3 regions of the Planococcus kocurii genome follow, and region 3 is predicted to be linked to each of the others. Evidence: predicted binding sites of a transcription regulator. Region 3 holds the regulator's gene; each other region holds the start of a gene.

Evidence for each region. The regulator Rex, encoded in region 3, represses fermentation and respiration genes when NADH is low (regulators of the CRP and FNR family bind a similar motif). The targets are predictions, from matches to a motif close to TTGTGAAATATTTCACAA.
Region 1: a site for Rex is predicted at 8,537-8,554, ahead of AUO94_RS04150 (cytochrome ubiquinol oxidase subunit I). Genes of this name have one in related genera too.
Region 2: a site for Rex is predicted at 3,095-3,112, ahead of AUO94_RS12135 (AtpZ/AtpI family protein). Genes of this name have one in related genera too.

Annotation. Positions count from the first base shown of each region.
Region 1 covers NZ_CP013661.2:794,084-804,430, forward strand. The annotation lists gene AUO94_RS04120 (aminopeptidase) at 1-42, opposite strand, end outside; gene AUO94_RS04125 (DEAD/DEAH box helicase) at 39-1,199, opposite strand; gene AUO94_RS04130 (MDR family MFS transporter) at 1,373-2,842, opposite strand; gene AUO94_RS04135 (TetR/AcrR family transcriptional regulator) at 3,011-3,871, shown strand; gene fbpA (Fur-regulated basic protein FbpA) at 4,161-4,325, opposite strand; gene rlmD (23S rRNA (uracil(1939)-C(5))-methyltransferase RlmD) at 4,459-5,823, opposite strand; gene cydS (cytochrome bd oxidase small subunit CydS family protein) at 5,897-6,007, opposite strand; gene AUO94_RS04145 (cytochrome d ubiquinol oxidase subunit II) at 6,023-7,051, opposite strand; gene AUO94_RS04150 (cytochrome ubiquinol oxidase subunit I) at 7,048-8,394, opposite strand; gene AUO94_RS04155 (NUDIX hydrolase) at 8,598-9,026, shown strand; gene AUO94_RS04160 (diacylglycerol kinase) at 9,228-10,142, opposite strand; gene AUO94_RS04165 (thioredoxin family protein) at 10,232-10,347, opposite strand, start outside.
Region 2 covers NZ_CP013661.2:2,462,743-2,473,089, forward strand. The annotation lists gene AUO94_RS12120 (EAL domain-containing protein) at 1-777, shown strand, start outside; gene upp (uracil phosphoribosyltransferase) at 1,012-1,641, shown strand; gene wecB (non-hydrolyzing UDP-N-acetylglucosamine 2-epimerase) at 1,661-2,779, shown strand; gene AUO94_RS12135 (AtpZ/AtpI family protein) at 3,264-3,485, shown strand; gene AUO94_RS12140 (ATP synthase subunit I) at 3,488-3,859, shown strand; gene atpB (F0F1 ATP synthase subunit A) at 3,887-4,597, shown strand; gene atpE (F0F1 ATP synthase subunit C) at 4,656-4,880, shown strand; gene atpF (F0F1 ATP synthase subunit B) at 5,041-5,562, shown strand; gene AUO94_RS12160 (F0F1 ATP synthase subunit delta) at 5,559-6,089, shown strand; gene atpA (F0F1 ATP synthase subunit alpha) at 6,117-7,625, shown strand; gene atpG (ATP synthase F1 subunit gamma) at 7,673-8,530, shown strand; gene atpD (F0F1 ATP synthase subunit beta) at 8,700-10,115, shown strand; gene AUO94_RS12180 (F0F1 ATP synthase subunit epsilon) at 10,140-10,347, shown strand, end outside.
Region 3 covers NZ_CP013661.2:1,214,754-1,225,100, reverse strand. The annotation lists partial or broken gene AUO94_RS17010 (transposase) at 1-383, shown strand, start outside; gene tsaE (tRNA (adenosine(37)-N6)-threonylcarbamoyltransferase complex ATPase subunit type 1 TsaE) at 469-921, shown strand; gene tsaB (tRNA (adenosine(37)-N6)-threonylcarbamoyltransferase complex dimerization subunit type 1 TsaB) at 918-1,613, shown strand; gene rimI (ribosomal protein S18-alanine N-acetyltransferase) at 1,610-2,065, shown strand; gene tsaD (tRNA (adenosine(37)-N6)-threonylcarbamoyltransferase complex transferase subunit TsaD) at 2,058-3,077, shown strand; gene AUO94_RS05950 (ABC-F family ATP-binding cassette domain-containing protein) at 3,457-5,391, opposite strand; gene AUO94_RS05945 (redox-sensing transcriptional repressor Rex) at 5,524-6,156, shown strand; gene AUO94_RS05940 (twin-arginine translocase TatA/TatE family subunit) at 6,247-6,441, shown strand; gene tatC (twin-arginine translocase subunit TatC) at 6,454-7,224, shown strand; gene AUO94_RS05930 (CPBP family intramembrane glutamic endopeptidase) at 7,242-8,060, opposite strand; gene groES (co-chaperone GroES) at 8,252-8,536, shown strand; gene groL (chaperonin GroEL) at 8,568-10,190, shown strand.

The sequences.
Region 1 (10,347 bases), 420 kb from region 3:
CGTTAATTCAGCGTATTGTTCAAGCTTTTCATGAAAATTCATCGCTTATTCCCCTTCGCGGCAATGGTTTTGCTAGATCCTTCGATTAACTTACCACCATGAACAATTTTTTGAACAGGCTTAGAAGGCAATTCTTTCGTAAATTTTTTATAATGACGTTCATCAGCATACGCCAACAAAGTCAATACTTCACCATCAGCCCCAGCTCTTCCGGTTCTCCCTGAACGATGTAAGTATTGCTCAACGGTTTGTGGAACATCGACGTGAACCACATGCGTCACCAAATCGATATCCAATCCACGTGCCGCTACTTCTGTTGCAATCAAAACGGCTACTTCCCCTTTACGAAAAGCATCTAATGCTTTTTTACGTTCATCTTTTTTCATTTCAGAATGCAATGTGACGATTTTCGCGTCACGGAATTTCAATTTATTTTCCTTCATTAGCAACTGATCTAAGTTATTCACAAACGCTAATGCTTTCATGCCTGGAATATGCGAAATGCTGCGCAGCAATTCCGTTTTATCACGTTCATCCACTTTGATGAATGAATGCGTCACTTTGCCAAACATTGGTAAATCTGCAGCTGTTACTTGCAGACGCGTTGGATGTTGCATTAACCGTTCGGCAACTACTTCTATTTCTTCTGTAATGGTCGCAGACACAAGAACCAATTGGCGATCATGTTGCGTTTTTTCAATCAAGTCTTTCATAATCCCACGGTGCTCACGCGCCATTAACTGATCGCCTTCATCCAATACCAACATACGGATTTCATGCATTTTCAATTTTTTCGTTTTCACTAATTCATTTAGACGTCCCGGAGTTCCAACTACAATCGTTGGCTTTTTCTTCAGCTTTTCTAATTGACGCTGCATATTTGCACCACCAATCAACTGCGTAACGGTTACGTCTGTTCCTTCTGTCCACTCACGTAAGACATTAACGATTTGCATAGACAATTCCTGCGATGGCGCAACGATCATTGCTTGTATTGCTGGTTTTTCTGGATTTACTCGTTCTAATATCGGCAAGACATATGCCAAAGTTTTACCAGAACCTGTTGGAGATTCTGCTACGATATCATTGCCTGCTAACATTTCTGGAATCATCTGGTCTTGAATCGGCATTGCCGCTTCAAATCCAGCCTTCTCCCATTTCTCTTGCCATATTGGACTTAGTTCTTTTATAAAAGTCATTTGCGATTCCACCTTTTTTTCAATGCTTTTAGTGTACCATATTTGCTGTTTTATCGCCTTTTTGAAACCGGAAAAGTGCAAGCCTCCCTAGTGTCTAATGACTAACAAAGTGCAGTCATTTCTATTTTCTTAAATTCAAAAAGCCAGCCCGGATACCGGACTGACTCAGTCAATTATTCAGTTACTTCTTTTCGTCTGTAGACAATTTCTTTTTCGGCTTCAGTGACTGGTCGAACAGGCTTTTTAATAAAGAAAGCCAGTATCAATGATACGAGCGCGATAAAAGTAGAAACGAAAAACGCGAAGTTAATGCCGTCAAGCATGGCTAAGTTCAAAATACTCTCCGGAGAAGTTCCACTTGCCGCCAATTCTTTCGCTGACGATTCGGTGCGTGTGTTCATGATGGTAATTAAGAAAGCAGATCCAACAGCCCCTGCCACTTGCTGCAACGTATTATTGATTGCTGTTCCGTGAGGGTAAGATTTTATCGGCAAGGTATTCAAACCGTTGGTCATAACCGGCATCATAACCATTGAAATACCAAACATCCGCAATGTGTAAATTACCATAATACTGACGTAACTAGAGTCTAAGCTCAATTGGCTAAACATATACGTCGTTAAAACAACTAATGACAACCCAGGAATGGCCAACACTTTAGCGCCAAAACGGTCGAAAAGTCGGCCAGTAATCGGCGACATAAAGCCCATAATTAAAGCGCCCGGCAACATTAACAACCCCGAGTTAATCGGTGAAATTCCTTTGATGGTTTGGATATAAATCGGCATTAAAATCATTGCTGAGAACATAGACATGGAAAGAGAAATTGAAATAGCAGATGATAAAGCAAACATCGGATATTTATAAATTCGAATTTCCAGTAAAGGCTCATCTAATTTTAATTGGCGGAACCCGAAAACAATTAAAGATATCACACCTATTGCGATTGTCACTATGACAGTGGCATTGGTCCAGCCGAGCGTTCCGGCTGAACTGAACCCGTATAAAACACCGCCGAATCCTAAACTTGAAAGAGCCAACGAAGCTTTATCAAGTGATATATCTCTATTTTGGAATGTTAGGTTCTTTAATTTGAATATCCCTAAAGTAAGAGGAACTAGTGCGATCGGTAAGACAATCCAAAAGAGAACACGCCATGAGTAATGCTCGACGATAAATCCAGAAAGAGTTGGGCCAATTGCAGGTGCAACGACCATAACCAGTCCGAATATCCCCATTGCAGATCCTCGTTTTTCAACAGGAAAAGCAGCAAGCATAACGTTCATTAATAATGGCATCATCAATGCTGCCCCAGAAGCTTGGACCATTCTGCCGATTAGCAGAATGCTAAATGTTGGCGATATTGCCGCCAATAATGTGCCGAGTGCAAATAATGACATCGCCACAATGAAAATCGAACGATTGGAATAGCGCTGAATGAAAAAAGCACTAGCAGGAATCAAAATCCCGTTAACTAGCATATAGCCTGTAACTAACCATTGTGCTGTAGAAGCGGCTATATTTAAATCGATCATAATTTCAGGCAATGCAATGTTCAACAAAGTCTGATTAAAAATCGCTACGAACGCGCCGGTAAAGAGAATGGCAATAATGCCATAAGGTGGTTTTTTCTGTTCTGTCATATTTTCATTTCCTCCATACATCTTACGCTTTTTCTATTTCTTCATTTGATTATTCTATACCGGTTGTATATTTTTTTCAAGTCAAATGTTTTATTCATCTTTAATCATTGATTTGAAAGCGTTTTTAACTTATTATAAAGATAGACTAACGGTATAAAGGTGAGGTATATGAATCCGAAAAAACAACAAATTTTAAGCGCAGCCTACAAGCTGTTCATCAATAAAGGCTATAACCCCTCTTCTATCCAAGACATACTCGATGATGCTGGCGTGTCTAAAGGAACTTTCTACAACTATTTCGGTTCCAAATCTGAGTGCCTTATGGCAATCATGGAATCTATTGGCAGTGAAATTCGCCAGCAACGATTAGCCGCAGCACTTGGAATGCTAACCAACGATCCAGAGGTTCTGGCAGAACAACTGTCTATTCGCATCAAGCTGAACCTTGAAAAAAATCTATTTTCTCTCTACGAAAGCATCTTTTATTCACAAGATCCGGAACTAAAAGCATTTTCCATTAAACAATATACGTTAGAAATGGAATGGATTTCTTCACGAATCGTAGATGTTTTTGGCAAAGAAGCAGCTCCTTACGCATTAGAAAATGCGGCTTTTGTCCACGGTTATGTTCAGCAACTGATCCATTTATGGCGTCTCGTTTCTGTGGAGGAATTACCGGCAGAAAAACTCTCTTCTTTTGTCGTCCGCCGCTTACAAGCAACGATAACTCTTCAAATAGCAGCGAAAGACAGTTTTATTGGCAAGCTCAAATTACCAATCGCCACTTTAGCAGATCATGTTAGCATTGAAGAACTTGCTATGCTATTAGAAGCTTATGCTCAAAACTTAAAAGATCATGCCAACACACGGCAATTAGTGCAGTTTCTAGCAACAGAGCTCGCCACAGAAGCGCCGAGAAAAGCGTTAATTGAAAGTGTCCTAACGACTTTAGCTAATGACAAACGGATCGAAGCTGAACTGTCGATACTCATAGAACAAGTATGGAAGCATTTAGACGAGTTGGCATAAAAAAAGCGAAGCCAGTTTTGGCTTCGCTTTTTTCGACATTTGCTTTTGTGTGCATTTCATCACTAGTAGCTATATTGTCTTCCAGCAAAATGGGGATGCCATGCAAATGTGAAATCGTTTCTTTGTACATTAAAACTGATTTTTTCTGAAGTTAAGTTATCAGCTGTCAGTTCTTGCTACATTTCGGCAATCGTCAGTTCAACTAATCGATTCTTGCGATAGGTTGCTAATTTTTCATCACACATGAACATGGCTCCTACTTTGTATCAACCATTAAAAAAAGCCAGAATCAACCGGCTTTTTCATTGTCTGTATAAGTTTTCATTAATTCATAAAGTGAAGTTTCATATAATTGTCTGCCATTGATCTTAAATACATTTTGTTCGACTAACCCTTGAATGATGGTTTCACGTTTATCTGTGAATTTTGACTCGGGCACTTGTTTCATTTTCATCGTTATCTCCTTCTGGAAGTATTCTTTTATCTTTACCCTATGATTTATCTCTTTAAAACCTGTAACTCAGTAAAGTTGTGTCAAAAATAAAAAAAGAGTTTAATCAGCGCGTTTCGCCAATTAAACTCTTTTTTTATTTTTCTAGCTCTAGCCAAGCCACTGCTTCACAATGCGTTGACTGTGGGAACATATCAACAGGCTGTACTTCTTTTGTGCGGTAGCCACCATCTTCTAATATGCGCAAGTCACGCGCAAGTGTAGCCGGGTTACACGATACATAAACAACACGCGATGGACGCTGCTTGAGAATAGTCCGTAGCAACTGCTCATCACAGCCTTTACGTGGTGGATCGACCACTAAAACATCCGCCTGCTTGCCTTCTTTGTACCAGCGCGGAATCACTTGTTCGGCAGGTCCTGCTTCAAATAATGTATTTGTTAAACCATTTAGTTCCGCGTTGCGTTTAGCGTCTTCAATTGCTTGCGGCACAATTTCAACACCCATGACAAATTTAGCTTGCTTTGCAAGGAACAGAGAAATGGTCCCAATGCCACAATACGCATCAATGACGGTCTCCTGTCCCGTTAATTGAGCGTATTCAAGCGCTTGACCGTAAAGAATTTCTGTTTGTATCGGGTTGATTTGATAAAAAGAGCGTGCTGAAATTTCAAAACGAACGTTACCGATCCGATCTTCAATCACATCTTTGCCCCAAAGCGTTACGGTTTCATCACCAAAAATAACATTGGTTTTTTCATGGTTGATGTTTTGGACAATCGATGTCACTTCCGGAACAGTTGCTTGAATCAATTCAATTGCTCGTGCTGAATGAGCAAACTTCTTTTTCTTAGTGACTAAAACGACCATAATTTCTCCAGTCGCTCGAGCTTTCCGAACCACTACGTGGCGAAGCATACCGCGGTGTGTAGCTTCTTCGTAAGGTTCAATGCCTATTTCCACTAAGTTGTTTTTCAAAGCGACCATAATCGCATCTGCTTCAGGTGTTTGAATCAAACATGTATCCGTATCTGCAATGTCATGAGAACGCGGCTGATAAAATCCAGCGACCACTTTGCCGTCTTGTGTACCAAAAGGAATTTGAGATTTATTGCGGTAGCGCCACGGATCTTCCATACCTTTAACTGGATGTACCGGCACATCTGGTAATTTACCGATACGTGTAATCGCGTCGCGCACTAATTTTCGTTTAAAAGTCATCTGTCCTTCGTAGGACAAGTGCTGAATTTGACAGCCTCCACATGTATCAAACACTGGACACGGAGCTGTAACACGAAAAGGTGAAGCTTGCTGTATTTCGATTAGCTTTGCAAAGCCATAAGATTTCAAGGTTTTTAACACATGGACCGAGACATCTTCTCCTGGCAAAGCGCCTGGGATAAACAGCGGATAGCCATCAACTTTTGCTACGCCTGCACCGTCATGTGTCAAATCTTCTACATGGACTGTTAGTCGATCGTTTTTGTTTACTGGTTTCAAAAAAATTCACTCCATTTCACATCTACTTATCATACAACAAAAAAACGCGTCAGGCAAAAGCCTGTACGCGTTCCTAATTTTTTTCTTTTCTAGCGGGACCATCTTTCAGAGAGAACCAGAAACCAAAAATAATGGCTCCGAACAACACTAGAAATGGTGCATAAAATATCATGAAATCCTGCATGAATAATGCCTCCTCTTATGCGTGGTAATCTGATTTGCCTTCCACGTAGTCCTTATCGAACAAGAACAGACGGAACAACAAGTAAAGCGATGGCAACAACAAGAACAGCCCTGCGATAAATGCAATGATCAAAGCAATCGCCATGGCTTCATTTGTAAAGCTGTCATATATCGTCAAATACGGATAAAGCAAGTACGGGTAATGGGATGCACCATAGGCGAAGAATGCTGTAAAGAACTGACCCATTAACAAAATAAAAGCCCAACCGTAATGACGCTTTTTCCAAATTAGGTAAACCGTTCCAGCAAACAATAAGAACGACAATGCGAATGCCCACCATAAATCAAGAATACGAGCGTAATGCTCTGGATTGTGGCCACGCAGTTCGTAAATAATCCCGGTTGCAGTAACGATTGCGGGAGCTGCCCAAACGAGTGCATATTTACGCATCAAATCAGTCGCTTTCGCATCACCAGCTTTCGATGAGTACCAAGTTAAAAATACCGACGAAATATAAAGAACTGCTGTTAAACTCAAAACGACAATACTCCACATTAACGGACTGGTGAACAATGCCCAGTAATCCAAGTAAGGCTGGCCATTATCAAGTTGGATAAAGCCACCTTCAGACATGGCAAGAACTGGTGATAATGCCGCTGGTAACAACAGCCCAGACAACCCATACATATAGATATACCCTCTATGATTGATTTTTGCTCCGTAAGTCGCAAAAGCGTAATAGGAACCTCGAATCGCCAGCAGTATCAATGCTAGACTAGCTGGAACTAATAAGGTTGTACCGTAGTAAAAAGCGGTTTGCGGAAAAAATCCGATAATCCCGACAAAGAAGAAAACAAAAAATACGTTGGTAACTTCCCAAACTGGTGACAAGTAGCGCTGAATAACCCCTGTCAAAATATGTTGCTTGCCAACAAACGAGCTATAGGCATTAAAGAAGCCGGCGCCGAAGTCAATCGACGCCACGATGACGTATAGAAACAGAAACAACCATAAAACAGAAATCCCAATAATTTCTAGAGTCATTCTTCTTCACCGCCTTTGCCATTTTCACGTGCTGCTAATTCTTTTTCAACGGGGTTGCGTCTATACATTCTCGAAAGAACAACAACCGTCCCGATTCCTAGAATCAAATACAAGCCAGCAAACAAAACAATCATCAAGTCCACATGACCACTAGTAGTTGCCGCTTCATCAATCTTCATATGACCTCGAAGAATCCAAGGCTGGCGTCCTACTTCTGTAAACCACCATCCTGCTTCAATAGCCACGAGTGCCAAAGGACCTCCTGCTACTGTTAGCCAACGGAACCATTTTGTCCGTATAAACGACCAGTTACGCCAAGCCGCCACAACATAGACAAAGGAGAAGAAGGCTAGCCACATCCCAATAGTGACCATCGTATCAAAAAGATAGTGGATCCATAATGGTGGAATTTCGTCCTCTGGGAACTCATTAAGACCTGTTACTTCAGCAAATGGATTACTGTGCGCCAGTATGCTTAAAGCATATGGAATCTTAATGGCGTACTTCACTTCTTCACCATCTAAAACTCCAAACATGACCAAACCAGCATCTTCTTCGGTTTCAAAATGCCACTCAGCAGCTGCCAATTTTTCCGGCTGATACTCTGCCAAATACTTACCAGAAAAATCACCAATTAAAGCCGTAGCGACAGAAAATACCAATGCTAACTTCATCGTCAAGAACAAAGCTTTTTTGTGATAAATATGCGTAGAGCCACGTAACATTCGGAAAGCCGCAATAGAAGCCAGTAAAAATGCGCTGGTCATGAAAGCTGTCGCCATAACGTGCGCTACTTTTGTCGGTACTGCAGGACTAAACATCGCCAGTAGCGGGCTGACGTTAACCATTTCACCATTTAGTATTTCAAAGCCCTGTGGTTGGTTCATAAAGGCGTTGACAATGGTGATAAAAACGGACGATGCGGCTGCACCCAGTGCAACCGGAATCAGTAGCAGGAAATGCTTCCGCTGATCTTCAAAGCGATCCCATGTATAAAGGTAAATCCCGAGGAAAATTGCCTCGAAGAAAAACGCAAAAACTTCCATAAACAATGGCAACGCAATGACGTTCCCTGCTAATTGCATAAAATTCGGCCACAACAGCGATAACTGCAAGCCGATCGCCGTACCGGTTACAACTCCTACAGCTACGGTTATAACAAAGCCTCTTGCCCAACGGCGAGCCATCAAAATATAATGTTCATCTTTTTTCTTAATCCCCACCCACTGGGCGATCATAATCATGAGTGGTACCCCTACGCCGATTGTTGCGTAGAGAATATGGAATGATAAAGTCAAAAGCGTTAGAATACGACTCAGAAAAGCTGGATCTTGGAATTCCAATCTACTCGTCTCCTTTTTTCAAACATGTAATTTACTGTTCCCTTAGTTCCTATTGTACATCAAACGCACTTGCCAAAACTCTTCCTAAGCCTTGGTATCACAACCAACTTTGAATAAGCTGTGACAAAAACGAAGTAAAAAGAATTGAAATTTTTCTCAATTTTTAGTATTCTATAAAGAACAAAGAAAAAGGGTGATTCATCATGAGAACAAAACGGAAAGTATTTGCTTATATCACAAGAGGCGATGATGAAAATCGTGAATTGCTTGTATTCGAATACAAAGGAGAACCAGAAGTTGGCCTGCAAGTTCCAGGTGGCACAATCGAAGACGGCGAACTATTGATCGATGCATTATACCGAGAAGTAAAAGAAGAAACAGGTTTGCCACGTGAAGTTCTTGACTTTGTAGGGAAAATCCACAAGTATACGTATTATCCTGAACATCAGGATAAGGCATACGAACGGAATATTTTTCAATTTGAATATACCGGAGAACCTATTGAATTTTTTGAACACATGATTAAAAGCCAGGGCCGTGATAACGGCATGACGTTGTTATTCCGCTGGGAATCGATTAAAAGTCTGCCGCAGCTTGCAGCAGAACAAGACAAAGCAATCGAACTACTTTAGAATGTCGCAAAATAGTAACTAGCAAACGGGGCTGTCCCAAAAAGTCATGAACAATGACTTTTTGAGTACGGCCTCTTTTGCTTCTAAAAATGCACACCGAGTTCTATATTCTTGGCAGCAATCCAAAAAAAACAGACGGTGGAAAAAGAACTCTTTTTCCACCGTCTGTTTTATTTTAGAGACTTACCGGACGACTTATTTTTATTTACGGTCTTTTTCGTTCAATGAATCAATCGGTACATACATCTCAATATGACTAGCTAAGTTTTCGAATACAGCTGGCAGTAACCCACCATACTCTCCATCTAAATTGAGTAATACTCGTTCTTCTGTCGTTACTGTAATTTTGCTGGCTTTAGCATAAATTACATGAGAGTCCGATAAATGTTCACCCCGAAGAGCTAAAGAGGCAACACGGATAAACTCAGCCATATTGAGCTCTTTTAAAATTAATAACGTAAACTTCCCGTCGTTAATACTAGCATCAGGCGCTAATTTTTCAAATCCTCCAACCGAATTAGTCAATCCGATCAAAAACATCATGGCACTGTCATCAAAAACTTGACCATCGTATTCAATCCGAACACGTGAAGATCGAATCGAAGGCAGCATCTCGATGCCTTTTAAATAATAAGCCATTTGACCGAGAACTGTTTTTAACTTGCTTGGAACTTCATACGTTAGCTCCGTCAGCCTGCCGCCCCCTGCAATGTTAATAAAATACCGATCACCATTCATTAACCCAATATCCACAGGAATTGAATCACCTTTAAGAATAATATCAACAGCTTTTGTTATATCGCGTGGAATATGAACAGCGCGAGCAAAGTCATTGGTCGTTCCCATTGGAATAAGACCCACTTTGGGACGATTTTCAAAAGGAGCGATTCCTGAAACAACTTCGTTTAACGTACCGTCTCCACCCACAGCAATTACTAAATCAAACTTCCGCTCCACAGCAAAAGCTGCGGCTTGAATGGCATCGCCTTCACAAGTTGTCGCGTGACAAGATGTTTCGTAGCCCGCTTTTTCCATTTTTTCTAAAACTTCAGGCAGGTGTTTTCGGAACAACTCACGGCCGGAAGTTGGATTGTATATAATACGTGCACGTTTCATGAGATTCAGCCTTTCTGGACTTTCTGTAAAGATCGACAAAACATTTTCTAGGTAAGCAGTTATAGGTTTTCTAAAAATAGATCATTCATTTATGTTAGTGCTTTTTGAAATGCTTGACGTAAGTCTTCATAAACGATTTGCCAAAAACCATTGTTATATACAAATCCATCTGAAATCTCACCAATAACGGTCTTCAAGTGATGCT
Region 2 (10,347 bases), 1.2 Mb from region 3:
AGTGAACATGATGAGTTTATGATGAAATACCTGCGTGTGGCTAATGAATTGACCGCAGCCCTCAGGCGCAATGAAGTGGGCGTGCACCTGCAGCCGAAAGTCGATTTGGCAACTGGTGAAATTTTAAGCTTTGAAGCGCTCGCTCGCTGGACTTCACCGGACCTTGGCACGATTCCGCCGGATGTCTTTATTCCAGCAGCTGAAAAAAATGGCAAGATTCGTTTGTTGGAGCAGAACATCTTACAGCAAGTGTTGGACTGGATGAAAAAAAGAGTAGAGCAGGGCTTGAAGGTTCGACAAGTAGCTATCAACATATCAGCAGATCATTTTTTCCATCATTCATTTGTTCCGCATCTGATGGATATGACTGCCGAGTATGGTATTGATCCACAGTGGATTCAATTGGAAATTACAGAACGAATTGGCTTTGTTGATATCGAGACAGCCAATAAAGTATTCAAACACTTGAAGCAGTGCGGCTTTACTACGTCGATTGATGATTTTGGAACAGGTTACTCATCACTCAGCTACTTGCAAAAACTGCCTGTCGAAGAATTAAAAATCGATCGTTCATTCATTTCGAATATGAATGAGCCAGGAACATTGGCAATTATTCGAACCATCATCCAACTTGCAGAAAACCTGAACATGCGTGCAGTAGCAGAAGGTGTGGAAACGGAAAAAGATCGTCAAACATTGTTGGAGCTTGGCTGCAAAGTAGGGCAAGGTTATCTGTTTTATAAACCGATGCCACTGAATGAAGCGTTTTTCTTGTAACAGAAAAACTTGTTAGCAACTGAACATTAATTGCGTTAGCTCAAAAATGAATGGCGCTGATGGTTGTCCGAAAATTTGATGCCAAGAAAAGCTGGGGAAGTTATCCTGGCTTTTTTTTGTGAAATAAACCATAGGTGAAAATAACTGAATAATGCTAAAGCAATATCTGACAACTTGGGCTACTGGTTTTCTGTTATACTATTTAAGATAATATTTGAAAAGGAGAGATAGGCCATGGGAAAAGTATACGTTTTCGATCATCCGCTGATCCAACATAAAGTAACGTACATCCGTGATAAATCTACAGGCACAAAAGAGTTTCGTGAATTGGTGGATGAAATTGCTACATTGATGGCATTTGAAATCACACGCGACTTGCCATTAGAGGAAATCGACGTGGAGACACCAGTTCAAATGGCGAAATCTAAAGTTTTAGCAGGAAAAAAATTAGGCGTTGTGCCGATTTTGCGTGCAGGAATTGGAATGGTAGATGGAATTTTGAAATTGATTCCAGCTGCTAAAGTTGGACATATTGGGTTATACCGTGACCCGGTTACGTTGCAGCCGGTTGAGTACTACTTGAAATTACCTTCTGATGTACAAGAACGAGATTTCATCGTAGTTGATCCAATGCTTGCTACAGGCGGATCAGCAATCGAAGCAGTCAACTCTATGAAAAAACGTGGAGCCACAAAAATCCGTTTCATGTGCATCATCGCAGCTCCTGAAGGTGTAGAAGCTTTGCAAAAAGCTCATCCGGATGTGGATATCTACATCGCAGCGCTTGATGAGAAATTGAACGAAAAAGGATATATCGTACCAGGTCTTGGAGATGCTGGCGACCGATTATTCGGAACAAAATAAGAGAGCGAGGTATATCAGCTTGACGAAAAAATGGAAAGTAATGACGATATTTGGTACGCGGCCTGAAGCCATTAAAATGGCACCGCTTGTGTTAGAACTGCAAAAACATCCAGACACCATTGAGCCATTAGTAACGGTGACGGCGCAGCACAGAGAAATGCTGGACCAGGTTCTGGAGACATTCGGTATCACGCCTGATTTCGACTTGAACATTATGAAAGATCGCCAAACATTGACTGATGTGACAATGCGCGCGATGCAAGGGCTTGATGAAGTTATGAAAAAAGCAAAACCAGATATCGTACTGGTTCATGGCGATACGACAACAACTTTCGCCGCTAGTCTTGCCGCATTTTATAACCAAGTTGCCATTGGACATGTAGAAGCGGGTTTGCGTACGCACAATAAATACTCGCCATATCCTGAAGAAATGAACCGTCAATTGACGGGAGTCATGGCAGACATTCATTTTTCACCAACTGAAAAATCTGCTCAAAATTTGCTTGCTGAAAACAAAAAAGAAGAAACCATTTATATTACAGGAAATACAGCGATTGATGCACTTCAAACAACGGTGCGTGAAACGTATTCGCATCCAATTTTGGAGAAAATCGGTACGGATCGTATGATTCTTTTGACGGCACATCGTCGTGAAAATTTAGGCCAACCGATGCGCAATATGTTCCGTGCCATCAAACGTTTGATCGAAGAGCATGACGATATTCAAGTAGTTTACCCGGTGCATATGAATCCGGCAGTACGTGAAGTAGCAGATGAGGTATTGGGTCGCGATCCGCGTATCCATTTGATCGAACCGTTGGAAGTTTTGGATTTCCACAACTTTGCAGCACGTTCGTTCTTTATCCTGACTGACTCTGGTGGCATTCAAGAAGAGGCGCCATCACTAGGTAAGCCGGTATTGGTCCTGCGTGATACGACTGAACGCCCTGAAGGTATTAGTGCGGGAACGCTTAAGCTTGCGGGAACGGACGAAGAAACAATTTACGGAATGGCCAAAGAATTGCTGACGGATGAAGCGGCGTATAAAGCAATGTCGCAAGCATCTAATCCATATGGAGACGGTAAAGCATCTGCTCGGATTGTAGAAGCATTGCACACTTATTTCTCGAAGTTGTAAAAGAGTGAATCGCCGATTCCACTTTTCGTGTTGTCCAGTTGCATCGGCTAGCTCCTCGGGGTCTTAAGTCAGCCTGGCTGTGTGGCTGAAAAAACGCCACTTCGCCATTCTGCCTTAAGCCTGTCGGAGCTAAAATAGCCGATTCCACTTTTCGTGTTGGCCAGTTGCAAGTGCCCAGCTCTTCGGGATGTAAGCCACTCCGGCTGTGCGGCAAAGAACGCCGCTTCGCCAGATTGTCTTACACCTGTCAGAGCTAAACAAGCACTTTCACTTTTCTAGTTAAAGTTTGTCGACAATATGTCAGAGGGAAATCGCTTGTGAAGTTTTTCACTTCTACTAATTGACATGATTTTACCCCTAATGTATGCTTACAAAGGGTATGCATGAGAAGGTTTTCTTACATAGAATATGTAATTTGGAAGCCTGATGCGACTACTCTTTTTGAGGGTGTAATGTCAAATCAACGAAGTTCGAGGGGGTTGTCATGCGCCCAACAAAAAGGCCCTTGCAAGCGATGGCAATTTACAGCGCCATCCTCTCACAACTTGTCGGGTCCGTACTCATCGGGGTGTTTACAGGTATGTGGCTCGATGAAAGGATCGGAACCGCCCCGTTTTTCATGATCATCTGCCTATTCATAGGCATTACTGCCGGTGTTTGGGCAATGCTTCAGACTGTCCGCAAATTCGAATCAGGAGACAAGTGAAAATGGATGGACTTAGGGAGATATATACAAGGCTGAAAAAGATGATCCTTTTCATCTTAGCGTTCTACGTTATTGGTTGGGGGTTTACCTCTTATCAAGAAGTGTTCGCAGGTCTCATCATCGGAACTTTGTTCGGCATTTACAACATGTGGATTCTCGTTCGTCGGATGGAGAAATTCGACCGAGCGGTGGCTGAAGGCTCGAAAGTTCGTTCGCTTGGAACGGCATTACGGTTTGCATCAGGTGTTGCAGCTGTGGCGATTGCCATTTTATTCGCAGAGCACATTCACTTGGTCAGTACAGTAATTGGGTTGATGGTCCCTTATGCTCTGTTATTAACAGAGCGGATTGTTTATCACGTGAAACACCATTAAGAATGTGGAAAGAGAGGTGAAACTATCGTGGAACATGGCGCTCCTATGCTCAAGGTGTTCGGGATCTGGTTCAACCTATCGAACGTTATGATGCTACTTGTAGCCGCTCTTATCGTCTTCCTAATTGCTTTTGTCGCTACACGGAATTTGCAACTCAAACCGACGGGTATGCAAAACTTCATGGAATGGATCATGGATTTCGTGAAAGGGATAATCAAAAGCAATATGGATTGGAAAGATGGTGGCCGATTCCATGTTCTTGGAATCACCCTGATTATGTTCATTTTTGTGTCGAACATGTTGGGTCTTCCATTTGCAATAGTTGTCAACGGAGATCTGTGGTGGAAATCACCAACAGCTGATCCGACGGTAGCAATGACACTAGCCGCAACGGTACTAGTTTTGAGCCATTTTTATGGGATCAAGCTAAAAGGACTAAAAGGATATGGCGGAAGCTATCTTAAGCCCATGCCATTCCTATTTCCTTTAAAGATTATTGAGGAATTCGCAAATACGCTGACACTCGGTCTGCGTCTTTACGGTAACATCTATGCGGGGGAAATCTTGTTAACTTTGTTAGCAGGCCTCGCATCAGCAAGTGCTTTCGGATTTGCAACAGCTATTTTACCAATGATGGCGTGGCAAGGGTTCTCGATCTTTATCGGGGCAATCCAATCATTTATTTTCGTTATGTTGACGATGGTCTATTTATCGCATAAAGTTGCCGACGACCATTGAGTATAAACTGCTCATCGAGCAAACAAAAAAACAACTATCCTGAGGAGGACACATTACAATGACAGGTTCATTAGGTTTATTAGCAGCAGCAATCGCAGTAGGTTTAGCAGCACTAGGCGCGGGTATCGGTAACGGTCTTATCGTTTCAAAAACAGTTGAAGGTATCGCTCGCCAGCCAGAAGCTCGTGGCGTATTACAAACAACTATGTTCATCGGTGTTGCATTGGTTGAGGCATTGCCAATCATCGCTGTAGTTATCGCGTTCATCGTTATGAACCAATAGTATTTTTATACAAAAAGTTAAATGGTGGGGATGCTTCGACATGGTTTTCGCCATTTAAACTTGTATGAACTAGTATTTTTCAGAAACACAACTTACGAAAATAAAAGATCTTACTATAGAAGAAATTGCATTTTAGGCTCTTGAAGGGAGTGAAACAATCGTGTTTTTTGATCACCTCGTACTCGGTGCAACCGGGGAGTTTTTGAATATTGGAGACATTCTCGCTACACTTGTGATCTTCATTTTACTAATGTTGCTATTGAAGAAGTTCGCATGGGGTCCTTTGATGGGCATAATGCAGCAACGTGAAGATTTGATCAAGAGTGAGATCGAAACTGCTGAAAACAGCCGTCTAGAATCACACAAATTGCTTGAAGAGCAGCGCAGCCTTCTTAAAGATGCGCGTACGCAAGCACAAGAAATCGTTGAAAACGCTAAAAAGCAAGGCGAAGTTTCGCGTGAGGAAATCATTACAACTGCACGTGCTGAATCTGCTCGCATGAAAGATGCTGCAGTTCAGGAAATTGCTAACGAAAGAGATAAAGCGATTTCAGCTGTTCGTGAAGAAGTTGTGGCATTGTCACTACTTGCTGCTACGAAAGTGCTTGAAAAAGAAATCTCTGAGGAAGACAACCGTCAGTTGATTAATGAAACGATTGCGAAGGCAGGCGAAGTTCAGTGAGTCAAGTTGCAGAACGCTACGCTTTAGCATTGTTCCAAGTCGCTCAAAAGCATGAATCGTCTTTGGCAATTGAACATGATTTACGTGAAGTGAAAAAAGTCTTTGAAATGACTCCTGAACTTTACAATTTGATTGTTTCTCCAAAACTTTCAGCTGATAAAAGAACAAACTTAATCAATGAAGTGTTTCATGAGGCAAATCCGTTTGTCGTTAACACACTTCAATTGATGGCAGAACGCAAACGTCTGAACGAAGTTGGCTCATTGGCTGATGAGTTTATTGCTTTATCTAATCATGCACAAGGAATCGAAGATGCAGAAGTATATTCTACACGTCCATTGACTGAAGAAGAACGTGCATCGATTTCTTCTGTATTCGCTAAAAAAATTGGTAAACAATCTTTGCGAATTGAAAATATTATCGACCCATCGTTGATCGGTGGATTACGTATTCAAATCGGTAACCGTATTTATGACAGCAGCGTGAGCACGAAACTGGCACGCTTGCAACGTCAACTAATCGGTTAATTATGAAATTATGAGAGGGTGACATACATGAGCATCAAAGCTGAAGAAATCAGCGGTCTGATTAAACAACAGATTGAAAATTATCAATCAGAGATGAAAGTTGACGACGTTGGTACTGTAATTACCATTGGTGATGGTATCGCGCGCGCTCATGGCCTCGACAATGTCATGGCTGGAGAACTTGTAGAGTTCTCAACTGGTGCTATTGGTATGGCGCAAAACTTGGAAGCCAACAACGTTGGTATCATTATCCTTGGCCCTTACACAGACATCAAAGAAGGCGATGAAGTACGTCGAACTGGCCGTATTATGGAAGTACCGGTAGGACACGAACTTATCGGACGTGTAGTAAATCCACTTGGACAACCTGTTGACGGTCTTGGACCAATCAACACAACAAAATCTCGTCCAATTGAAAGCCCTGCACAAGGTGTAATGGCCCGTAAATCGGTTCATGAGCCACTTCAAACAGGTATTAAAGCGATTGATGCACTTGTGCCAATCGGTCGTGGACAGCGTGAGTTGATCATCGGTGACCGTCAGACAGGTAAAACTTCTGTAGCGATCGATACGATTTTAAACCAAGCTGACCAAGATATGATTTGTATCTATGTGGCAATCGGACAAAAAGAATCTACTGTACGTAACGTAGTAGAAACTTTCCGTAAAAATGGAGCATTAGATTACACAATCGTTGTAACAGCTTCAGCTTCACAACCAGCTCCATTATTGTACTTGGCTCCTTATGCAGGTATTACAATGGCAGAAGAATTCATGTTTGAAGGCAAACACGTGTTAATCGTCTATGATGATTTAACAAAACAAGCATCTGCTTACCGTGAACTTTCACTACTACTTCGTCGTCCACCAGGCCGTGAAGCTTACCCAGGTGACGTTTTCTACTTGCACTCACGTTTACTAGAACGTGCTGCAAAATTAAACGAAACTCTTGGTTCAGGTTCTATCACAGCATTGCCGTTCGTTGAAACGCAAGCTGGCGATATTGCTGCATATATTCCAACAAACGTTATCTCGATTACAGATGGTCAGATTTTCCTTCAGTCGGATCTATTCTTCTCGGGTGTACGCCCAGCGATCAATGCGGGTCTTTCTGTATCACGTGTTGGTGGTTCAGCTCAGATCAAAGCAATGAAAAAAGTTGCGGGTACATTACGTCTTGACTTGGCTGCTTTCCGTGAACTTGAGTCATTCTCACAGTTTGGTTCAGATCTTGATGCTGCAACTGCTGCGAAACTTGAGCGTGGAAAACGTACAGTTGAAGTCTTGAAGCAAGACTTGAACAACCCAATCAAAGTTGAAAAACAAGTTGTTATTTTCTACGCGTTAACTCGTGGATTCCTTGACGATATCGCGATCAACGACATTTCTCGCTTTGAAGCTGAATTGACAAGCTGGTTAGATCTAAACCACACAGAAATTTTGGATACTATTCGCACAACTCAAGGATTACCAGCTGATGACGCATTTGCTGCAGCGATTAACGAATTCAAACGCACATTTGCAAAATCTGAGTAATATCGAGTTCGAATAAGAAGAAAAAATAATAAGGTGGTGAAATACCAGTGGCATCATTACGCGATATAAAAAACCGAATTACGTCAACGAAGAAAACAAGTCAAATCACAAGAGCCATGCAAATGGTTTCTGCATCTAAACTAAGCCGTGCGGAAGTAAACGCGAAAGCGTTCGTTCCATACATGCACAAAATTCAGGATGTTGTCGCATCTATCGCAGCTGGGTCTTCAGATACTAGCAACCCGATGATGATTGCTCGCCCTGTAAAGAAAACCGCTTATTTAGTGATTACATCAGATCGTGGGCTAGTAGGTGGATATAACAGTAATATTCTTCGTACTGTTATGGCTAAAATCCGCGAACGCCATACATCTAATGACGACTTTGTAATCCTCAGCGTTGGCCGGAAAGGAAAGGAATTCTTTGCGAAGCAAGGAATGACGATTCTTGAGAGTGCAATCGCACTTCCGGATCATCCGACGTTTGCGGATATTAAAGAAATAACGCGCAAAGCTGTTGGTATGTTCTCAGATGGTACGTATGACGAAGTTTATATGTACTACAATCACTTTGTTTCAGCTATTCAACAAGAAGTCACAGAGAAAAAAGTCTTGCCGCTGACGGATATTCAACCGACAGGATCAACTGCATCGTATGAGTTTGATCCTTCAGCAGAAGCAATTTTGGAAGTTCTACTTCCTCAATACGCAGAAAGCTTAATCTTTGGGGCTGTTCTTGATGGCAAAGCGAGTGAACATGCTGCATCCATGACAGCAATGAAGAGCGCGACTGATAATGCGTCTGATTTGATTAGTGGACTTACACTTCAATATAACCGTGCACGCCAAGCAGCAATCACACAGGAAATTACAGAGATTGTCGGCGGAGCATCTGCTTTAGAGTAAGACATACAGAAGTATTCATGTAGACTCGACAGGCTGAAGGCGAAATGCACTAGAAATTTTATTTCTAGAGTAGATTGCCTGAGAGCCTGTAAAATCTAGATGCTACATTCTAAAAAACGAGCATCCCGTATAGGGAATTTTATAAAAAAGTAAGACAGGAGGGAACAGCATGAATACAGGACACGTTCTTCAGGTTATGGGACCTGTTGTAGATATCAAGTTCGCTAACGGACAGCTTCCAGCTATTTATAACGCCTTAACTGTAAATATTGATCGTCCCGGCCAAGATCAAGTCGTTTTAACGCTTGAAGTGGCTCTTCACCTTGGTGATGATTCAGTCCGTACAATCGCGCTGGAATCCACTGATGGATTACAACGTGGTTCAGTAGTAACTGACTTGGGCAAAGCAATTTCTGTTCCAGTTGGAGATGTAACATTAGGCCGTGTATTCAACGTGCTTGGTGAAGTTATCGATTTAGGGGAAGAAATTCCAGCAGCAGTGCGTCGCGATCCGATTCACCGTTTAGCACCTACATTTGAGCATCTTTCCACAGAAGTTGAAATTCTTGAAACAGGTATCAAAGTTGTCGATTTGCTTGCACCTTACATCAAAGGTGGTAAAATCGGTCTCTTCGGTGGTGCCGGTGTAGGTAAAACAGTTCTTATTCAAGAATTGATTAACAACATTGCACAAGAACACGGTGGTTTATCCGTATTCGCTGGTGTTGGTGAACGTACACGTGAAGGAAATGACTTGTTCTTTGAAATGAGCGATTCTGGCGTTATTAAGAAAACGGCTATGGTTTTCGGCCAAATGAACGAGCCACCGGGCGCACGTATGCGTGTTGCTTTGACTGGTTTGACAATGGCAGAATACTTCCGTGACGAACAAGGCGCAGACGTTCTTCTATTCATCGATAACATTTACCGTTTCACACAAGCAGGATCTGAGGTATCTGCATTACTAGGCCGTATGCCATCAGCAGTTGGTTACCAACCAACACTTGCTACTGAAATGGGTCAATTACAAGAGCGTATCACGACGACAAGCAAAGGGTCAGTAACATCAATTCAAGCAATTTATGTACCAGCCGATGACTATACGGATCCGGCTCCGGCTACAACTTTCGCTCACTTAGATGCAACGACTAACCTTGAGCGTAAACTTTCTGAGATGGGTATTTACCCAGCAGTGGATCCTTTGGCATCAACTTCTCGTGCATTGTCACCAGAAATTGTTGGCGAAGAACATTACGGAATCTCGCGTGAAGTTCAAGAAACTTTGCAGCGCTACAGAGAATTACAAGATATTATTGCAATCCTTGGTATGGATGAGCTAAGTGATGAGGACAAGCTGACGGTTAACCGTGCACGCCGCGTTCAAAACTTCCTTTCTCAAAACTTCCACGTTGCTGAACAGTTCACAGGCCAAAAAGGTTCTTATGTTCCAGTTCAAGAAACGATCAAAGGATTCAGAGGAATTCTTGATGGAAAATATGACCACTTGCCAGAAGATGCTTTCCGTTTAGTTGGACGCATTGAAGATGTTATTGCAAAAGCAAAAGGCATGGGCGTAGAAGTCTAAAACCAGGGACCAGGAGGGAAAAAAATGAAGACCATTACAGTCAATATTGTCACTCCCGACGGCCCGGTATACGATTCAGAAGTATCTATGGTTATTGCAGTTACAGCAACAGGTGAGATGGGTATTTTACCAGGTCACATTCCAACAGTAGCTCCTCTTGGAATCGGTGCAGTCCGATTAAAGAAAGACAACTCGACAGAATTAGTTGCGGTAAACGGCGGATTTCTTGAAA
Region 3 (10,347 bases):
GAAACGGCAATCGATTGTTCTGTGCGGATGCTCTATTGCATGTTCAAAAATCGGGTCTTTGATGTTGCCACATTGCCGATGAAAGGGAAACCTGTTCAAATTCATCACGTTTAACTGTAGGAAAGAATTCTCCAACTGGAAAACGCTGCTGGTCCGACGTCTCAATTTACTTTGAGGATCCTAGCACCTTGAATGAACACTCCAACTGCCTTCTTCGAAAAGACCGCTTGGCAAAAGAAATGGACTTCAACGAGGTCGATTCGTTCATTTCCACAGTTGCTGACAAGCGGAATAACATCCCACGGAAGTCGCTGGATTACCGTACACCTCTGGAGGCATTTTTGAGTCACCTGAATGGAGTCGATCTGTCTAGCTTAAATTGACAAACGGAAAAGAAAAACAATATATTTTGATTTACAACGATTATTTCGCTAAACTATGTAAAGACTCAATAGAGGTGACATGATAATGACTAATACAATAATGCTGAATTCGCCCGAAGAAACTGAAGTTTTTGCGGCCACTCTAGCAAGAAAATTGGAACCTGGAGACCTTCTAACATTAGCGGGGGGCTTAGGGGCAGGTAAAACAACTTTCACCAAAGGCTTAGCCAAAGGACTTGGTATTCAACGGATGGTAAACAGTCCAACCTTTACGATTTTGAAACAGTACTCAGGTCGACTGGATTTGAATCATTTCGATGTCTATCGTCTTGAGAATAGCGAGGAAGACATTGGATTCGATGAATTTTTTAGTAGCGAAGCAGTATCTGTAATAGAATGGGCAATCTTTATAGAAGACTACTTGCCAAAAGAACGTCTGGAAATTACGATTAATCGGCAGTCTGAACAAGGACGCGAGATAATCCTCAAGCCGATTGGGAAGCGCTATGAAAATCTGTGCAAGGAGCTAAACCTATGATCTATCTTGGAATTGATACTTCGAACTCTCCATTAGCCATTGCGCTGATTGAAGATAACACAGTCTTAATAGAAGAAACAGCAAACTTAAAAATCAATCACTCGTTGACGGCTATGCCGGCGATAGAAGAAATGATGAAAAAAGCAAAAGTATTGCCTACTGACCTGACGCATATTGCTGTAGCAGAAGGTCCTGGGTCTTATACAGGCGTGCGTATCGGCCTGACCATTGCGAAAACCTTGGCTTGGTCACTGAAAATTCCGCTCCATCTAATTTCTAGCTTACAAGTGCTTGCGGCGAATGAACAAGGGTTTGACGGACTTGTTTGTCCGATTATGGATGCCCGCCGTGGCACAGCTTTTGTTGGTTTGTATGAAGGTAGTGGTTTAGAGTCAGTGCTTGCTGATCAACATAGTGATGTGAAAGAGTTTCTACTGAAAACAAAGGAACTCAATCGTCCGGTACTGTTTACTGGAATTGATGCAGCGTTGCACGAAGCGCTAATCATGGAGATATTTGGCGAGGGAGCACACTTTAGCAGAATTCAGAATAGGTTGCCGCGTGCAACAAATCTGATTATGCTGGCCCAGGAATCAACGCAAAGTGATGTTCATCATGCTGTTCCTGAATACCGCCGAATTACGGAAGCCGAAGCAACTTACAATAAAGCGCAAGAAGGTAAAATGTTATGAACGAAACAGTCAGTTTTCGAAAAATGACACTTGAAGATCTTGACGCGGTTTATGAGATAGAAGTTTTATCTTTTACATTGCCTTGGACGAAAGATGCTTTTTATCATGAAATGGTGACGAATGAACATGCCTATTACGTGATTGCTGAAACACAAGAAGGCATCGTTGGATATTGTGGAATGTGGTTAGTGATGGATGAGGCACACGTCACAAACATTGCGATTCATCCCGATCAGCGCGGTAAAAAATTGGGTGGGGGATTGATGCAAGCTGCCATTGATACAGCAAAAGAGCAGGGTGCTGTTCTTATGACACTTGAAGCTCGTGTCAGCAATACGGTTGCTCAAAATCTTTACCGAAAACTAGGGTTTAAAAATGGTGGCATTCGTAAACGCTATTATACGGACAATTACGAAGATGCTATAGTCATGTGGGTGAACTTTAATGAATAAGGATATTTATATATTGGGAATTGAAACAAGTTGTGATGAAACCGCAGCGTCCATTGTCAAAAATGGCACTGAAATCATCTCCAATGTGGTGGCTTCACAAATCGAGAGCCATAAACGTTTTGGCGGGGTAGTGCCGGAAATCGCTTCAAGGCACCATGTGGAACAAATCACCTTGGTGATTGAAGAGGCGTTGCAACTAGCAGGCATGGAGCCGAATGAGTTGGATGCAGTAGCAGTAACAGAAGGACCTGGACTCGTCGGTGCCTTATTAATTGGTGTGAATGCAGCAAAAGCTTTTGCCTTTGCGCATCAACTGCCTTTAATCGGAGTTCATCATATTGCGGGTCACATTTATGCGAATCGTTTGGAGCAAGAAATGGAGTTTCCTCTTTTAGCACTCGTTATTTCAGGGGGACACACAGAACTGATCTACATGAAGGAGCACGGAGACTTCACGGTTATTGGAGAAACGCGCGATGATGCAGCAGGAGAAGCTTATGATAAAGTAGCGCGGACATTGGATCTACCTTATCCAGGAGGTCCACATATTGACCGATTGGCGCATGCTAGTGACGAAGCTATTACGTTTCCTCGAATTTGGCTAGAAGAAGGCTCTTATGATTTTAGCTTTAGTGGATTGAAATCGTCGGTGCTAAACTATATGCACAATGCTGCGCAGCGTGGAGAAAAAGTAGCTCCTGAGCATGTAGCCGCTGGTTTCCAAAACAGTGTAGTGGAAGTGGTGACCGGGAAAACAGTCCGTGCAGCTAAAGAGTACAAAGTTCGCCAAGTAATTGCTGCAGGTGGAGTTGCTGCGAATAAAGGATTGCGGCATTCGTTGGAAACAACATTTAAGGAAAAAGGTATTCCGTTCTATATTCCTTCATTGCCTTTATGTACCGATAACGCAGCGATGATTGCAGCAGCAGGAACTATTATGTACGAAAAAGGATTGTTTGGCACAATGGCCATGAACGGTCGACCGGGTATGTCTTTAACCTCATGGATTTAATAAAAGCAAGTAATTTCATCATTTCAGGTACACTGAAATATGTGAAATTACTTGTTTTTTTTTTTACAAAAATTCTGACGATCATTCAAAAGGCCTCTATTGTTCTGTCAATAGAGAACATTTGTACTTATTCACAATTTGTGAATAAACTGTTTATAACTAGAGGATAAAAGGGGGTTATTCTATATATTGTGTGGTTTGAAGTGGAAAACTATGTGTACAATATTTATTTAACCTGTGGATAATGTGCATAAGTCTGTTGACAGTTGATAAGATAAGCTGAAGAATGTGGAAAAATCTGTGGAAACAAATATTTGATGAAACCCTATTGACCTATATCTAGTAATGTAAAAACCGGCTAATAGATAGCCGGTCAAAATCAAATATTTTCAATTTTTTCCTGAAGTTCAAGCCATTGGGTCATCGTTTCTTCATGGTTTGCTTTTAGTTCTTCTAATTGATTTTGAAGCGGCAATACTCGCTCGTGATCTTGGAAAATTTCAGGCTGGCAAAGTTGCTCTTCAATTTCAGTGATTTGCAAATCTAGTTTTTCCATCGATTTTTCAACTTCATCGGATTGCCGAACAAGCTGGCGTTCCAGTTTTTTAGCTTCTTTATCGATTTGCGAAGTAGAGGCTGTAGTGATCGGTTTTGCTTCGGTAACTGAACCGGCTTCATCGAGTGCTTTTAGTTCAGCAATTTCTAATTTTTTCTCTACGTAATAATCATAGTCGCCCAAGTATTCGGACGTGCCATCTTGCGTAAGTTCAATCACTTTCGACGCGATGCGATTCATGAAATAGCGATCATGCGATACAAAAAGCAAGGTGCCCGGATAATCCAATAAAGCATTCTCCAGCACTTCTTTACTGTCCAGGTCCAAGTGGTTAGTTGGCTCATCGAGAAGTAACACGTTGGCTTTTTGCATCATCAACTTGGCGAGTGCAACGCGTGCTTTTTCGCCACCCGACAATGTTGAAACGGGCTTTAGCACATCGTCACCGGTAAACAGGAAACGTCCAAGGATGCCGCGTATGTCCTTTTCGTTAATAAGCGGATAATCATCCCATAATTCGTTTAGTACGAGTTTGTTGCCTTTTAAATTGGCTTGCTCTTGGTCGTAATAACCAAACTGAATGCCGGCGCCATAATGGATATTACCATCGAGCTGGTTTAGTTCTTTCATAATGGTTTTCAACAAAGTCGATTTGCCAACACCGTTTGGCCCAACGAGAGCTAGACTTTCTTGTCGGTATAACTTTAATGAAATATCACGAGAAACGGGTTTGTCGCCATAGCCAATTTCTAGCGATTGAACGTTTAAAACGTCGTTGCCGCTTTGTTTACTAATGGTAAAGCCGAAACTGGCTGATTTTTCGTTGCCGTCAGGAGCTTCCATCCAGTCGGTTTTTTGCAAAGTTTTTCTACGGCTTTGCGCCATTTTGGTTGTAGAAGCGCGTGCCAAATTGCGCTGGACGTAATCTTCTAGCTTAGCTTTTTCGCCTTGTTGTTTTTCAAATTGCTTTTGGTCGAGTTCGTATTGCTTAGCTTTTTCGTCTAAGTAACGGCTGTAGTTGCCGGTATACTTTTTGACACGGTGGCGGGAAACTTCGTAAACAAGCGTCACGACTTGGTCAAGGAAATAACGGTCATGAGAAACAATTAATAACGCACCGGGATAGTTTTTCAAGTAATTCTCCAACCAGCTCAAGGTTTCGATATCCAAGTGGTTGGTCGGCTCATCGAGAATGAGCAGTTGTGGCTTACTGAGTAAAAGCTTGGCTAACATCAATCGTGTTTTTTGGCCACCGGATAAAGAGGTTATTTTCTTGTCAAAGTCATCTTGATAAAATTTCATGCCGTGGAGAATCGCTCGTGTATCGGACTCGTATTGATAGCCACCCGCATCCTTGAAGTCATGCTGCAACAGGTCGTATTCTTTCATGACTTTATCGTTTTCTGTTGCGTTGTTGTAGACATCTGGATTGGCCATTTGTCCTTCAAGACGGCGAAGTGTGGCTTCTTGTTCACGAAAATGATGAAAAATCGTCATCATTTCATCCCAAACAGTGGCGTCGGATTCTAAATTGGTCTGTTGCTCTAAATAGCCAATCGTTAAATCCTTCGGCATGCTAATGTCGCCACTATCGTACGATATTTCACCCGCTATTATTTTCAATAAAGTCGATTTTCCTGCACCGTTGCGGCCTACTAATGCCACGCGGTCACGGTGTTGTACTTCTAATTTGACGCCTGAGAGAATCTCTTCTGCGCCAAATGATTTATGGACTTGGTTTACTTGTAAAACAATCATGTAGGTCACCTCTATTCTCTTTAAGTGTAGCTGATAGGGCAGTTGTTCGCAATTGCACAAGCCTTTACATATCAAGGCTCCTACTGTAAGATGAAAGCGATTTGACAACACCTCAGGAGGATGCGAAAGCGTATGTTACACGAGACATCTAAAATTCCGCAAGCCACAACCAAAAGGCTGCCGCTGTATTACCGTTTCCTTCAAAATTTTGCGAATGCCGGTCAAAAACGGATTTCCTCGCAGGAATTAAGCGAAGCGATGAAAATCGATTCTGCTACCATTCGACGCGATTTTTCCCATTTGGGTGCGCTTGGCAAAAAAGGCTATGGCTATGACGTTCAAGAGCTGTTGCTGTTTTTCCGTAAGACACTAGATCAAGACGAAGCTACGAATGTAGCCTTAATCGGTGTTGGAGGACTAGGCGGTGCATTTCTAAAATATAATTTCCATCGCAACCACAATACGAAAATCATTGTGGCGTTCGATTCGAACAGCCCGTTAGAAGGCGAAAAAATTAACGATATTGATACGTATCACCCGGACAAGATTGAAGAGAAAATCAAAGAGTACGGCGTGGAGCTAGTCATCTTGACGGTACCGTCAAGGTCGGCACAAGAAGTAACAGATCGCTTGGCAAAGACTGATATTAAAGGGATTTTGAACTTTACACCGGTACGAATTTCAGTGCCTGATCATATCCGTGTCCAAACCATCGATTTGTCAGTGGAATTGCAGACATTGATTTACCAAATCAAGCAACAATGACTTAAAAACTTCACATTTCTAGGCTCTTTCGAAATAGCCAAACCGGTTCGAATGATGTAAAATAGAGCCATAATACAGGAGGTGCAACGTATGCCAGGTCCAATGAGTATCATCATTATCGGTGTTGTTGCTTTACTTGTTTTCGGTCCGAAAAAGTTACCGGAACTTGGAAAAGCGTTTGGTTCGTCTTTGCGTGAGTTTAAAAATGCTACAAAAGGACTTGTAGACGATGACGACGATAAAGTAGAGTTGAAGAAGAAAGACGAGCAAAAGGAAATACGATAGGATGTTTGTCCGATGATTGAAAAAGACATGACGTTAATTGAACATATAGGAGAACTCAGAAAACGACTGACCATTCTAGTCGTTTTCTTTGTATTAGCGCTTATTATCAGTTTTTTTCTTGCCCAGCCGCTAATTCAGTATTTGCAGTATACAGAGGAAGCTAAAAATCTTACCTTGAATGCTTTCAAAATTACAGATCCATTGAAGATTTTTATGCAAGTGACGATGATCTTAGCCTTGATTATCACTTCGCCACTGATTATGTACCAGTTTTGGGCGTTTATCAGTCCTGGACTTCTCGATAAAGAGCGGAGAGCGACGTTAAGTTATATTCCATTTTCCGTGCTGCTGTTTCTAGGGGGAATCGCTTTTGCGTATCTCATCCTATTCCCTTATGTCATTGGATTTATGCTGAGTATTTCTGATAACATGGATATTCAAGAAACGATCGGTATCAATGAATATTTTCAATTCTTGTTTCAAATCACGTTGCCGTTTGGCTTAATATTCCAGTTGCCGGTAGTGATGTTGTTTTTAACAAGGCTTGGGATTATTACGCCGATGCTCATGACAAAATACCGCAAGTATTCTTATCTTGGGTTAGTCATTATTGCCGCGTTTATTACGCCACCAGACATCGTCTCGCATATGATTGTGACATTGCCGCTAATCATACTGTATGAATTTAGTGTGCTCATTGCCAAAGTGGGTTATCGTAAATTCTTAAAAGCTGAGCAGCAGCAAGCGATTAAAGAACAACAAGAAAGCCTTCCACCGAAGTAAATCGGGGAAGGCTTTTTTTACTGCAGATTTTCCATTTGTTTTTGGAATTCTAAAATTTTATCCATATTGAGCTGGATAAGCATTACATAGCCGTTTAGACAAATGTGAGCAATGATCGGTGTGATGATGCTTTTCGTTTTTTGGTATAGAAATGCCAAGATCAAGCCGGTCGTGAAATACAGCAACAGGTGCGTAAAGTCAAAATGGATCAACGCAAATACTAGTGCACTGACAGCCGTTGCGAAAAAGAAATTGGTAGTCTGATTGAGAGAACCAAATAACACGCGGCGGAAAACCAGTTCTTCCAGAACCGGGCCAAAAAGCACAATAGAGACGATGGCGAGCGGTACGGCATCGGCAATGTTCACTAAGGACGCCGTATTTTCAGAACCGGGATCAATGCCGAGAAGCTCCATTTCAATCAAAGCAGCAACGGATTGACCGATTAGTAACAACAAGAAGCCAAGAAAGCCCCAGACAATGGACAGTAGGACAGAAGACTTTTTGCCTTTCCATATATCAAAAAAGCGTTTGTCTCGGAAAACAAAGATAAGTGTGAGGATAAACCCGATGCCCATCGTCAGGAAGATGAGCCAGCCGGACGTTGCAGCACTGGCAGCTTCACGGTCTAAGCCTTGGCCTTCAAAATAATTAAAGGTTGGCGCGATAAACAAGATTGGTGACAGCTGAGCCGCGATGAAAATTAGCAATACGTAAAGAGGCGTTTTTTTGCCTTTGTACATAGGTCGCTTATTGCTGCTTTTTTGAATTTTTGGTTTAGTGGTAGCATCTTTTTCAAAAAACGTGTCTATAAATTTCTTGCGTTTAGTGGGCATAATATAATTCCTTTCACTTTTAAACTCCTTCTATTGTAGAGCTTTCAGCAGACAACCGCAAAGAAATCAAAATCATAGTAGTTCTTACTTGCAAAAGACTGAAGATTTTATTAAACTTGGTTATGGGTTAGCACTCAAAGGTTGAGAGTGCTAATCGAGAACATTTAGATAATTTGAGGAGGGTGTTTCATTTGTTAAGACCACTAGGAGATCGAGTAATTATTGAGCTCATCGAAGCGGAAGAAAAAACGTCAAGCGGTATTGTTTTACCAGGATCGGCACAAGAAAAACCGCAGGAGGGCCATGTGATCGCTGTAGGAAATGGACTTATCCGTGAAAACGGACAGCGCACAGAACTAGACGTGCAAGCTGGCGACCGCGTTATCTTCTCGAAATACGCAGGCTCTGAATTGAAATATGAAGGCAAAGAATATTTGATTTTACGTGAAAACGATATATTAGCAGTTTTAGGCTAAAATAACCCAACGACACAGGAGGAAGCTAAACATGGCAAAAGAGATTAAGTTCAGCGAAGACGCACGCAGTTTAATGCTGAGAGGCGTAGACAAATTAGCAGATACAGTAAAAGTAACGCTTGGACCAAAAGGACGTAACGTCGTTCTTGAGAAAAAATTCGGTTCGCCGTTAATCACCAATGACGGTGTGACAATCGCAAAAGAAATCGAACTTGAAAATGCTTTTGAAAACATGGGCGCGAAACTTGTTGCGGAAGTGGCTTCTAAAACAAACGACATCGCGGGTGACGGAACAACAACAGCAACGGTTCTTGCACAAGCGATGATTCGTGAAGGCTTGAAGAACGTAACAGCTGGTGCGAACCCAGTCGGCATTCGTCGCGGAATTGAGCTCGCTGTTGAAAGTGCAATTGGCGAATTGAAAGTGATTTCAAAACCAATCGAAGGCAAAGAATCGATCGCACAAGTGGCAGCGATTTCGTCTGGTGACGAAGAAGTTGGGAAACTGATTGCTGAAGCAATGGAGCGCGTGGGTAACGACGGCGTTATTACATTAGAAGAGTCACGCGGCTTTACAACAGAACTTGATGTGGTTGAAGGAATGCAGTTTGACCGTGGCTACCAGTCGCCATACATGGTAACCGATTCAGATAAAATGGAAGCGGTATTGGACAATCCATTTATTTTAGTAACCGACAAGAAAATTGGCAACATCCAAGAAATCTTGCCAATCCTTGAGCAAGTCGTTCAGCAAAGCAAACCGTTACTGATCGTTGCTGAAGATGTTGAAGGCGAAGCACTAGCAACATTAGTTGTTAACAAATTACGCGGCACGTTTAACGCAGTAGCTGTTAAGGCTCCAGGCTTCGGTGACCGCCGTAAAGCAATGCTAGAAGACATTGCAGCATTAACGGGCGCAGAAGTGATTACAGAGGATCTAGGGCTGGAATTGAAAACAGCGAATATCGCACAGCTTGGCCGTGCATCAAAAGTGGTTGTGACAAAAGAAAACACAACGATCGTAGAAGGCGCGGGCAACCAAGAAAACATCGTTGCGCGTGTTAGTCAAATCCGCAGCCAATTAGAAGAGTCAACTTCTGAATTCGACAAAGAGAAACTACAAGAACGCCTAGCGAAATTAGCTGGCGGCGTGGCAGTCATCAAAGTCGGAGCGGCTACAGAAACCGAATTGAAAGAGCGTAAACTTCGCATTGAAGATGCCTTGAACTCAACTCGTGCCGCTGTAGAAGAAGGAATTGTTGCCGGCGGTGGTACAGCATTAGTCAACGTCTACAACAAAGTGGCTGAACTTCTTGAATCACAAGAAGGCGACGTAGCAACTGGGATCAACATCGTACTTCGTGCGCTAGAAGAGCCGGTTCGTCAAATCGCAACAAACGCAGGACTTGAAGGCTCAATCATCGTTCACCGTCTAAAAACAGAAGAAGTCGGCATCGGCTTTAACGCAGCAAACGGCGAATGGGTGAACATGGTAGACGCAGGTATCGTCGATCCAACAAAAGTGACGCGTTCAGCACTTCAAAACGCAGCATCTGTTGCGGCAATGTTCTTGACGACTGAAGCAGTTGTTGCAGACTTGCCAGAACCAGCAGGACAAGGCGGCGGCATGCCTGACATGGGCGGCATGATGTAATTTAGCAACATCACAAGTATTTTATCTTAAATTGTTCATGTTTCATCAAAGAAGATTACCTCAAAGGCCTTTCACTAAGTTTACTAACTTACTGAAAGGCCTTTTTTGTTTCCTAAAACCACTCTATAATGACCAAACTTTATAGATAGATTAGTAG